2 regions of the Mesorhizobium sp. BE184 genome follow, and region 2 is predicted to be linked to the other one. Evidence: predicted binding sites of a transcription regulator. Region 2 holds the regulator's gene; the other holds the start of a gene.
The links. Region 2 encodes LexA, which represses DNA repair genes until DNA is damaged. Its sites were predicted from a motif close to TGTTCNNNNTGTGTTCNG; they were not measured.

Region 1 (5,000 bases), 880 kb from region 2:
CGGCGACGACAGCGTGCTGGTCGAGAAATATGTCGACAAGCCGCGCCACATCGAAGTGCAGGTGTTCGGCGATAATTTCGGTAATGCCGTACATCTGTTCGAACGGGACTGCTCGGCGCAGCGCCGCCACCAGAAGGTGATCGAGGAAGCCCCCGCCCCAGGCATGAACGCCGAGATGCGGGCTGCCATGACCAACGCGGCGGTGAAGGCTGCCAAGGCGATCGCCTATTCCGGCGCCGGCACGATCGAGTTCATCGTCGATGCCTCGGAGGAGCTGCGGCCCGACCGCTTCTGGTTCATGGAAATGAACACACGCCTGCAGGTGGAACATCCGGTGACGGAAATGATCACCGGCATCGATCTGGTCGAATGGCAGTTGCGGGTTGCCGCCGGCGAGAGGCTGCCGAAAAGCCAGGATGAAATCGAATTGGAAGGCCACGCTTTCGAAGCGCGGCTTTACGCCGAGGATGCCGGCCGTGGCTTCCTGCCGGCAACGGGCACGCTGCATCACCTTAAATTTCCCGCCAACGCTCCGTCCGGGTGCGGCCTGCGCGTCGAAACTGGCGTCCGCCAGGGCGACGCCATCTCGCCCTTCTACGATCCGATGATCGCCAAGCTGGTCGTTCATGGCCCGGATCGCGCGGCGGCGCTTGCAGGACTGCAAAGGGCGCTGGCGCAAACGGAAGTTGCGGGTTCGACTGTCAACACGGCCTTTCTCGCAGCGCTTGCTTCCGATCCTGAATTTGCGACGGGCGATGTCGATACCGGCCTGATCGGCCGCAAGCAGGATACGCTGACGGCGGCCCCGTCACCCGGCGAAAGCATTGTCGCGACCGCAGCGCTGGCCGCGTCCGGCTTCGAACCGCAGACTGCTTCGAACGATCCGTGGTCGTCGCTTGCCGGCTACGCGCATTTCCACGCCACGCCGCGGCGTATCGCGCTGAAATTCGGCGAGCAGGAGATCGCAGCCTCACTGTCCTTCGAAAATGGCCTCAGTTCCGTCGATATCGGCGATGGCACGACGCACCGTCTGTCGCAGAATGCCCGCCTCACCCGCTGGCCGGGACACGTCACCGTATTCGCAGGCGCGACCAGCTATACGTTCACCGTGCCAGATCCGCTGGCAAAGGCCGACGAAGCTGGCGGAGCCGGCGATTTCCTACGGGCGCCGATGCCCGGCCTCGTCAAGATCGTGCGGGCCGCCAGCGGCGACGACGTTATCAAGGGCCAGCCGCTTCTCATCCTCGAGGCGATGAAGATGGAACACACGATCACCGCGCCGCATGACGGCATCATTGCCGAGATCGTCACAGAGGGCGCCCAGGTGATGGACGGGACCGTTCTGGTGCGCATGGCCGAACAGCCGTGACCGCGACGAAGCCCTCGAACATCGAAAAGCACAGCTGGCTCGAGGACGCGCTGGCGATCTTCTGGGGCACGGTGTTCGTTTCTCTCGGCCTCGTGCTCTACCAACACGCCATGCTTCTGACCGGCAGTTCGGCAGGCATCGCGCTGCTCATCCAGTATGCGACCGGCTACGCCTTCGGGCCGATCTTCTTCATCATAAACCTGCCGTTCTGGTATCTGGCAGTGAAGCGCATGGGCTGGCCCTTCACCATCCGAACCTTCCTCGCCGTCGCCTTCTTTTCGCTGCTGTCGCGGATCGTGCCGGGCCTGGTTGATTTCTCCAGTCTCAATCCTGTCTATGCCGCCATTGTCGGCGGCGGGCTGATGGGCACCGGCCTGCTGATCCTTTTCCGGCACCGGGCCGGTCTCGGCGGCTTCAACGTGCTGGCGCTCTACCTGCAGGACAATCACGGCATCCGCGCCGGCTATTTCTCGCTCGCGGTGGATCTGACCATACTGGCGGTGTCGTTTTTCGTCGTGGACTGGCGGCAGGTGCTGCTTTCGGTGATCGGCGCCGCCGCGCTCAACATGACGGTGGCGATCAACCATCGGCCGGGCCGCTATGTCGGCATGAGCTGATTATCCGGCCCGAGCCGCGCTTCGAATGGCAGTCGCCGCCAAACGCGGAAGCCGCGCCGGTCTTGTCTCGACCGGTCGCGGCTTTCACTGCAAGGTCACTCCGGGCGCCCCCGTGCCCAGTCTGCCCGCTTCCCTGTTCTATGCGCGGCTAGCCCGCCAGCGGGCCGCCGCGTTCTGGTTCTTGGGGCGGGCCTTACAAAGCCCTGCCCTGATTGCGCCTGAGACGCGCAACTGGTGTCAGTGCATGGTCATCCATTCGCGGGCTTCGCGCAGCGCCTGCGCCACTTCCGCCTTGGACATTGTCGCCGAAAGCTCCGAGCGCAGCTCGGCGGCGCGCGTCGAGCCCTTGATGGCGGCAATGTTGAACCATTTGTGGGCGGCGACGAGATCGGTATCGCAGTCGCGGCCGGTGGCGTACATCATGCCGAGTTCGAAGAGAATGTCTGCCTGGGCGTTCGCACCGATAACGCCGACGCCGGCTTCGAGCATTTCAAAACGTGCCATTTTCTTATCCCCTGTCTGGCTCCCGAGAGCCGCCTTCCCGTGTCCCGTGGGGCTGCTCTTTCGATGCTTCCGAGAATGCCGGCGAGGCTTGAATCCGTCGTTAAATGGCTTGCTTAATTGGAAGAAAACAAAGCTAAAACAAGAAGTAAACGTGAGAAACCGTTAAGGATAGAAAGCCCGGCGAACCGGGGATTTGCAAAAAAATCGATGAAAATGCGCGCCTGCGAATTCAAGACTTCGCTAACCACGGAAACGCTTGGCAAAATGACGAGCGCTTTAAAACCTGTCTCGCGAGAGGCGGAAACCCGATGCGGAGCGACCGCAAAATTGCGCATCTTCCCTAGCGGCACCGCTTTCGTTTCCCGGAAACCTGAATTAGCTTACGTTTGCGTAAGGGGTGAGGCTGGCTGAAGCAGCCAAACCGGCATCCCGCAGGGAGGACCTAGATGTTTCGTAAAGTGAGCATGGCCCTGGCGGCCACCCTAATCATGGCGGGATCGGCCATGGCTGACCCGATCGACGGTAATTGGAAGACCCAGTCCGGCGAGACGGCTGCGATTACCGGCGGCGGCTCGATCACGCTGAAGACCGGCAAGCACGCAGGCAAGAACATCGGCAGGCTGAAAGCGGCCGGCGGCAACAAATACACCGGCAGCATCACCGATCCGGCAACCGACAAAACCTATTCGGGCAAGGCGACGCTGACCGGCAGCACGCTCAAGATGAGCGGCTGCGTGCTCGGCGGCCTGATCTGCAAGAGCCAGACCTGGAACAAGCTCTGAGGCCAGGCGGATAGATAAAACAAGGGACGGGGCCGCGAGGCCCCGTTTTTTTGTGCCTGCCGGCACGAACCGCCCGGCGTCAAGACGGCGTCAATCATCTTGAACCGCAGATGAACGGCGACCTCAGAGAGGGTTCAGCCGCATCCGGGCATACTCGCCAGCATCGAGGGAGAGACCCCAATGCTTGCGCGCCGCTTTACCATCGTTTGCCTGCTGACAACGCTGTTCGGCATGGGATTCGCCATCATTGTGGCTGAAGCGAGCCGCCCGACCCGCGACTGGGAAACGGCAAGCCCGCGAAACTGCACCTTCTGCATGAACCAAAACCAACGCTGAGCGACAAAGATAAAAGAGAAAGCACCAAAGCCATGAACCGCCTCGCCGCCAATCTCCGGATTATCCTGCGCCTGCTGCCGCGCACGGCCCTGATCCTCATGGTGCTGGCGGCGCCGGTGCTTGCCGTGCCGATGATGCGGGCCGACACAGGTGCGACGATCGACGCTCCGGCCATGAAGAAGAAGGGCGCCGGCTTCGTGCTGCTGGTCAGCCTGCAGAGGGATTGACCGCCCTTTCCGCCGGCTGACAGGTTTCGACGCCGCCCCCCTCCCAAGCGTCGCTGCCGCAGCCTATATTGAGCCATGGAAAAACGAATCTACCCGCAGGCTATCGAGACCGTCGCAATGCCGGAGCCGTTCAAGCGGCAAAGCTTCGACGATGCCGCCGAGGCGGTCGCCGCGTTGCAGACGCTCTACGAACGCAATACCGGATTCCTGCGCGACTCCTTCGATGGACTGGCCTCCGGCGGCGACATCAACCGGCGCTATCGGGCGTTTTATCCGGCGCTCGGCGTGACAACCAATTCGTTCACGCAGATCGATTCACGCCAGGCCTATGGCCACATGCCAACGCCAGGTCATTTCTCCACCACCATCACGCGTCCGGATCTGTTCGAGAACTACCTGCTTGAGCAGTTGCGGCTGATCATGCGCAACCATGGCGTCCCGGTTACCGTGTCGGAATCCGAAACGCCGATCCCGCTGCATTTCGCTTTTCTCGAAGGCACGCATGTCGACGGCGCGGCGGCCGAGCGCATCCAGCGGCCGATCCGCGACCTGTTCGACGTGCCGGACCTCGACGGCACCGACGACCAGATCGCCAACGGCACGTTCGAGGTGGCGTTGGGCGAGGCCCGCCCGCTGGCGCCTTTCACCGCGCAGCGCATCGACTATTCCCTCCACCGCCTGTCGCACTACACGGCAACCAGCCCGCGGCATTTTCAGAACTTCGTCCTGTTCACCAACTACCAGTTCTATATCGACGAGTTCTGCGCGCTGGCGCGCGAGCAGATGGCCAATGGCGGCGAAGGCTATATGGAGTTCGTCGAACCGGGCAATGTCGTCACCAGGGCGGGCGAGCGGCATCCCAGCGAGGGGGCGACGCCGCCGCGCCTGCCACAGATGCCCGCCTATCATTTGAAGAAGCCGGACAATGGCGGCATCACCATGGTCAATATCGGCGTCGGGCCCTCCAACGCCAAGACGATCACCGATCACGTCGCGGTGTTGCGCCCCCATGCCTGGCTGATGCTCGGGCACTGCGCCGGGCTGCGCAACACGCAGGCACTGGGCGACTATGTGCTGGCGCACGCCTATGTGCGTGAGGACCATGTCCTGGACGACGATCTGCCGGTGTGGGTGCCGATTCCGCCGCTGGCCGAAATCCAGGTGG
Region 2 (5,000 bases):
CCTCCGGTACGGAACTCGACCGAGGCGTCGGCTTCCTGCTCGTTCCTGTCTTCCTGGCCACTGGAGCCCTGTTCTATTTCGCGGTGGCATCCGAACCCGGTTTCCTGCAGCCGGTCATGTGCGTCGTGGCTTTGGCCTGCCTGATGCTCGCCTGCCGCTCGCAGCCGAAAATGCATCTTTTGTTCGCTGTCGGGTTCTTTTGCGCGCTCGGCGTTCTGGCGGCGAAGGTCGAGACCTGGCGGGGCGGCGGCGAGACGCTCGGGTCGGACATTTCCACGCGCCTGACCGGTCGGGTCGTTTCAATCGACGAACTGGCCAGCGGCCGGGTGCGGCTGACGCTGGACGTGATTTCGACCGCGCGGCCGAAGCTGCGTTACCAACCGGAGCGCGTGCGGCTGTCGGCCCGCGCCATCCCGGCCGGAACAATGGCGGGATCGCAGGTCAGCGGCTTCGTGCGACTTTTGCCGCCGACCGGGCCGGTGAGGCCGGGCGGCTACGACTTCTCCTTCGAAAGCTATTTCGAGGGCCTGGGCGGCAGCGGCTTTTTCCTCAGCAATCCCAAGCTGGAGCCAATCAAGGAGGTGCCGCTCAAGGCGCGGCTGGCGACGGCGGTGCAGAATATCCGCGACGCCATCGCAGGCCGCATCCGCGCCACCATTGGCGGACCGGAAGGCGAAATCGCCGCCGCCCTCATGGTCGGCGTGCGCGCCGGCATTCCCGAGCCGATCAACGAGGCGATGCGGCGCACCGGCATCTACCACATCATCTCGATTTCCGGGCTGCACATGGCGCTGGTCGCCGGCACGGTGATGGTGATGCTGCGCGCCGCCTTCGCGCTGTTTCCCGGCTTTTCTTCGCGACGCCCGGTGAAGAAATATGCCGCCGCGGCGGCGCTGTTTTCGATCGCGGCGTACCTTTCCATTTCGGGCGTCGTTGTCGCCGCCGAGCGCAGCTTCATCATGCTGGCGGTGATGCTGACGGCGGTGCTGTTCGACCGCGCGGCGCTGACCATGCGCAACCTCGCCATCTCGGCGGTCATCGTCATCCTGGTGTCGCCGCACGAGGTGGTCGGCCCGAGCTTCCAGATGTCGTTCGCAGCGACCGCGGCGCTGGTTGGCGCCTATGCGTGGTGGTCGGACTACCGCGCGACCAAAAGCGCAAGCGGCCCGCCGGCGGAGCGCTCACTCCTCGCCGATCTCACGGGCCGGTTCTTCAGCGCCGGGGTCGGCATCGCCGCGACCACGATCATCGCCGGCAGCGCCACCGCCTTGTTCGCCATGTGGCACTTCCAGCGCGTGTCGCCGCTCAGCCTGTTCGCCAACCTCGCCGTGATGCCCATCGTCTCGCTGGCGGTGATGCCCTTCGCGGTGCTCTCCGCCATCGCCATGCCGTTCGGCGCCGACGGGCCATTTCTCTACGTGGTGGGAAAGGGGCTGACGGCGATGATCGCCATCTCCGATTGGATTTCCGTGCGGTCGCCAGTCGATGCGGTCGGGCTGGTGTCCATCCAGTCCGTCCTGCTCGTCACCGTCGCGCTGGTGATCGCGACCGTGGCGACGACCCGGCTGCGCCTGGCGGCCATTCCGTTCGCGCTTGGCGGCATACTCGCCATGCCGAGCGTGCGAACGCCGGACGTCCTGGTCGCGGAGGATGCGCATCTGATCGCCATGCCGATCGGCGGCGGCGAACTCGCCGTCAATCGGCCGAAGCCGAACCAGTTCACCATCGACAACTGGCGTCGCGCGCTTGATGCGGAAACTGTGATCGGGCCCGAAACCCTCAAAGGCGAAGAAACAAGGCTGGTCACAACCGGCGCGCTCGACCTCCCGCCCGGCACGCCATTTCTCTGCACACCGGACAGTTGCGTGGCGCGGCACGTCTCGGGGGCAATCGTGGCGCGGGTGAAGGACGAACGGTCGGCCGGCAATGCCTGCGGATTCGCGGCCTTGATCGTCATCGACGACGCAACCGCTTCCGATCCCTGCCATGACCCGCTGGTTGCGGTCATCACCAGACAGGAGCTTGCGCAATCGGGCAGCGCCGCCGTGTATTTCGCTCCGCAGTCAGCCGCCGCGCCAGCGGAAATCCAGTTCGCCATCGTTGGCGACTACCGGCCCTGGCACGTGCAGCGGCAGTTCTCGCGCGAGGCGAGGGGACTGCCGCCGTTCGAGCGCCGGTCACGCCAGGACGCGAGCCGTCAAAGACGAAATGCGGAAGACGAGCAAAATTCGGAAGATGAATGACGCAACCATGCGCGGCAAACTCCAAGCCGCGTGTCGGATTCGATACGTCAAGCCAAGCCAAGCCAAGCCGCTGATCCGGATCAGTAGCGCCTGATCAGCCCGACCAGCCGACCCTGCACCTTGACCCGGTCGGGGCCGAAGATGCGGGTTTCATAGGCGGGGTTCGCCGCTTCCAGCGCGATGGATGCGCCCTTGCGGCGGAAGCGCTTGAGGGTCGCCTCCTCGTCGTCCACCAGGGCGACGATGATCTCACCGGGGCTGGCGGTGTTGGCGTTGCGGATGATGACCGTGTCGCCGTCGAAAATGCCGGCCTCGATCATCGAATCGCCCTTGACCTCGAGCGCGTAGTGCTCGCCGCCCGAAATCATGTCCGGCGGCACGGAAATCGAATGGGTCTTGTGCTGGATGGCGTCGATCGGCACGCCGGCGGCGATGCGGCCCATGACGGGAATGGAAATGGCGGCGGCGGCATCGTCGTCGTTGCCGGCGGCCTGCAGACGGGTCGGCTCCTTCGGTTGCGGCCTGCCGAGGCCACCCTGGATAATTCCGGGCGAGAATTTCCGCGCGGCGTTGAGACCTGGCGCGATCGAATCCGGCAGGCGAAGCACTTCCAGGGCGCGGGCGCGGTTCGGCAGCCGGCGGATGAAGCCGCGCTCTTCCAGCGCCGTGATGAGCCTGTGGATGCCCGACTTCGAAGCCAGATCCAGCGCCTCCTTCATCTCGTCGAAGGAAGGGGGAATGCCGCTTTCCTTCAGCCTTTCATGGATGAAAAGAAGCAGTTCATGTTGCTTGCGCGTCAGCATTGCGGCCCCCAAGGGTGTCGAACAGAATCGAAAAAACAAACCCAGAACAAACACTATCTGTTCCAGTTGTGTTCCGCAACCGTTTAAAGTTTAATGAATGTGTTGACGTTTTGTTCAGCAAGCCCGCCGCCACGCGGGCGTCAGCGCAGCATCAGCACCTTGCACGGGTCCCCGGCTGCGGCGGCGGGGGCGAAAGGCTCGCGCACGATCAGGCCGTTGGCGTCGGCCATCATGCGCAGCATGGACGAATCCTGCACGCTGAAAGGCGTCGCCGTTAGGCTGCTTGCTCCATCGTGGACGACGGCGCGCACATAATCCTGGCGCTGGTCGTTTTCGGCCATCGGGGCGGCAAGCTGTGCCTCGCGGATGTCTTGCACGAATTGCCGCCCGCCAAGGCGGGCCAGCAGCGGCTTGAGGAACAGCTGCGTACAAACGAGGCTCGCCACCGGGTTGCCAGGCAAGCCAACGCAGCGGATGGGCCCCATGCGCCCGAACATCAGCGGTTTGCCGGGACGCATGGCGATCTTCCAGAAATCCAGCGTCATGCCCTCGCCGGTGAGCACGTCGTGGACGAGATCGTGATCGCCGACGGAAGCGCCGCCGAGCGTGACGATGACGTTTGCGCCAGCCGCCACCGCCTTGCGCACCAGGGCTGCGATGGCGTCCTTGCTGTCCTTGGCGATGCCGAGATCAATGGCTTGCGCGCCAACCGAGCGGGCCGCGGCGGCGACGCCATAGGCATTGGACGAGATGATCTGGTCTGGCCCGAGTTCAGCGCCCGGCAGCATCAATTCGTCGCCGGTGGCGATGATGGCGACGAGCGGCTGGCCGATGACGGGGACTCGCGGATAGTTTGCCGAAGCCGCCAGCGAAAGGGCCGCGGGATCGAGCAGCCGGCCTTTTTCAAGGACGACGTCGCCGTCGGCAAAATCGAGGCCGGCCTTTCGCACATTGCGGCCAGGGCTGGCCGGTTCCAGCACCTCAATGACGCCGTTGCCGGTGGCGCGGACGTTTTCCTGGATGACGACCGTGTCGGCACCCGCCGGCAGCGGTGCGCCGGTGAAGACACGCACTGTCTGGCCGCGCTCCACAGTACCGGCAAATCCCTGGCCAGCCGGCGCGGCGCCGATCACGGTGAGCTGGGCGGGCGCGGTCGACACATCGGCCGCCTTGACCGCGTAGCCGTCCATGGCGGAAGCGTGGAAGGGCGGCTGGGTACGCCGGGCGACCAGAGGCTGTGCAAGGACACGCTCGAAAGCCTCGTGCAGCGCGACGTTCTCGGCGGGCAAGGGCTCAACGCCGTCCAGCAGGCGCTGCAGTGCTTCGGCGACTGGAACAAGCGCCATCACGCCGCCTCGTAATCGCCTGATTTTCCGCCGCTTTTCAGCTTCAGCCGAATGCCGGATATGACCATGGCCCGGTCTACGGCCTTGGCCATGTCGTAGATGGTCAGGCAGGCGACGGAGGCTGCCGTCAGCGCTTCCATTTCCACGCCTGTCTTGCCGGTTACGCGGGCTTGCGCCGTCACGCGCAAGCCCGGCAAGCTTTCGTCGGGCTCGATCTCCACCGACACCTTGGTCAGCAGAAGCGGGTGGCAGAGCGGGATCAGCTCATGCGTCTTCTTGGCGGCCATGATACCGGCGATGCGCGCGGTGCCCAGCACGTCGCCCTTCCTGGCATTGCCGTCGAGGATCATGCGCAGCGTTTCCGGCTGCATGGAGACGAACCCTTCGGCCACCGCGAAGCGAACAGTCTCGGCCTTGCCGCCGACATCGACCATGTTGGCTTCGCCGGTGGCGCCGATATGGGTGAGGCCTGGGACGGGCAGCGAATCGCCGGCCATCTCAGGCCTGCGCCGCGGCGATGTCGAGGCTGAGCAGCGCGCGCGTCGCTTGCGTCACGTCGGGCTGCCGCATCAGGCTTTCGCCGACCAGGAAGGTATCGATCCCGCTTT

Region 1: the regulator LexA is predicted to act here: its motif matches at 2,614-2,631, upstream of J2X35_RS02200 (sel1 repeat family protein).

Annotation. Positions count from the first base shown of each region.
Region 1 covers NZ_JAVDVU010000001.1:467,510-472,509, reverse strand. The annotation lists gene J2X35_RS02210 (acetyl/propionyl/methylcrotonyl-CoA carboxylase subunit alpha) at 1-1,369, shown strand, start outside; gene J2X35_RS02205 (YitT family protein) at 1,366-1,986, shown strand; gene J2X35_RS02200 (sel1 repeat family protein) at 2,224-2,490, opposite strand; gene J2X35_RS02195 (DUF2147 domain-containing protein) at 2,937-3,272, shown strand; gene J2X35_RS02190 (hypothetical protein) at 3,453-3,608, shown strand; gene J2X35_RS02185 (hypothetical protein) at 3,641-3,835, shown strand; gene J2X35_RS02180 (AMP nucleosidase) at 3,911-5,000, shown strand, end outside.
Region 2 covers NZ_JAVDVU010000001.1:1,350,049-1,355,048, reverse strand. The annotation lists gene J2X35_RS06660 (ComEC/Rec2 family competence protein) at 1-2,243, shown strand, start outside; gene lexA (transcriptional repressor LexA) at 2,324-3,046, opposite strand; gene glp (gephyrin-like molybdotransferase Glp) at 3,187-4,392, opposite strand; gene moaC (cyclic pyranopterin monophosphate synthase MoaC) at 4,392-4,889, opposite strand; gene trpC (indole-3-glycerol phosphate synthase TrpC) at 4,891-5,000, opposite strand, start outside.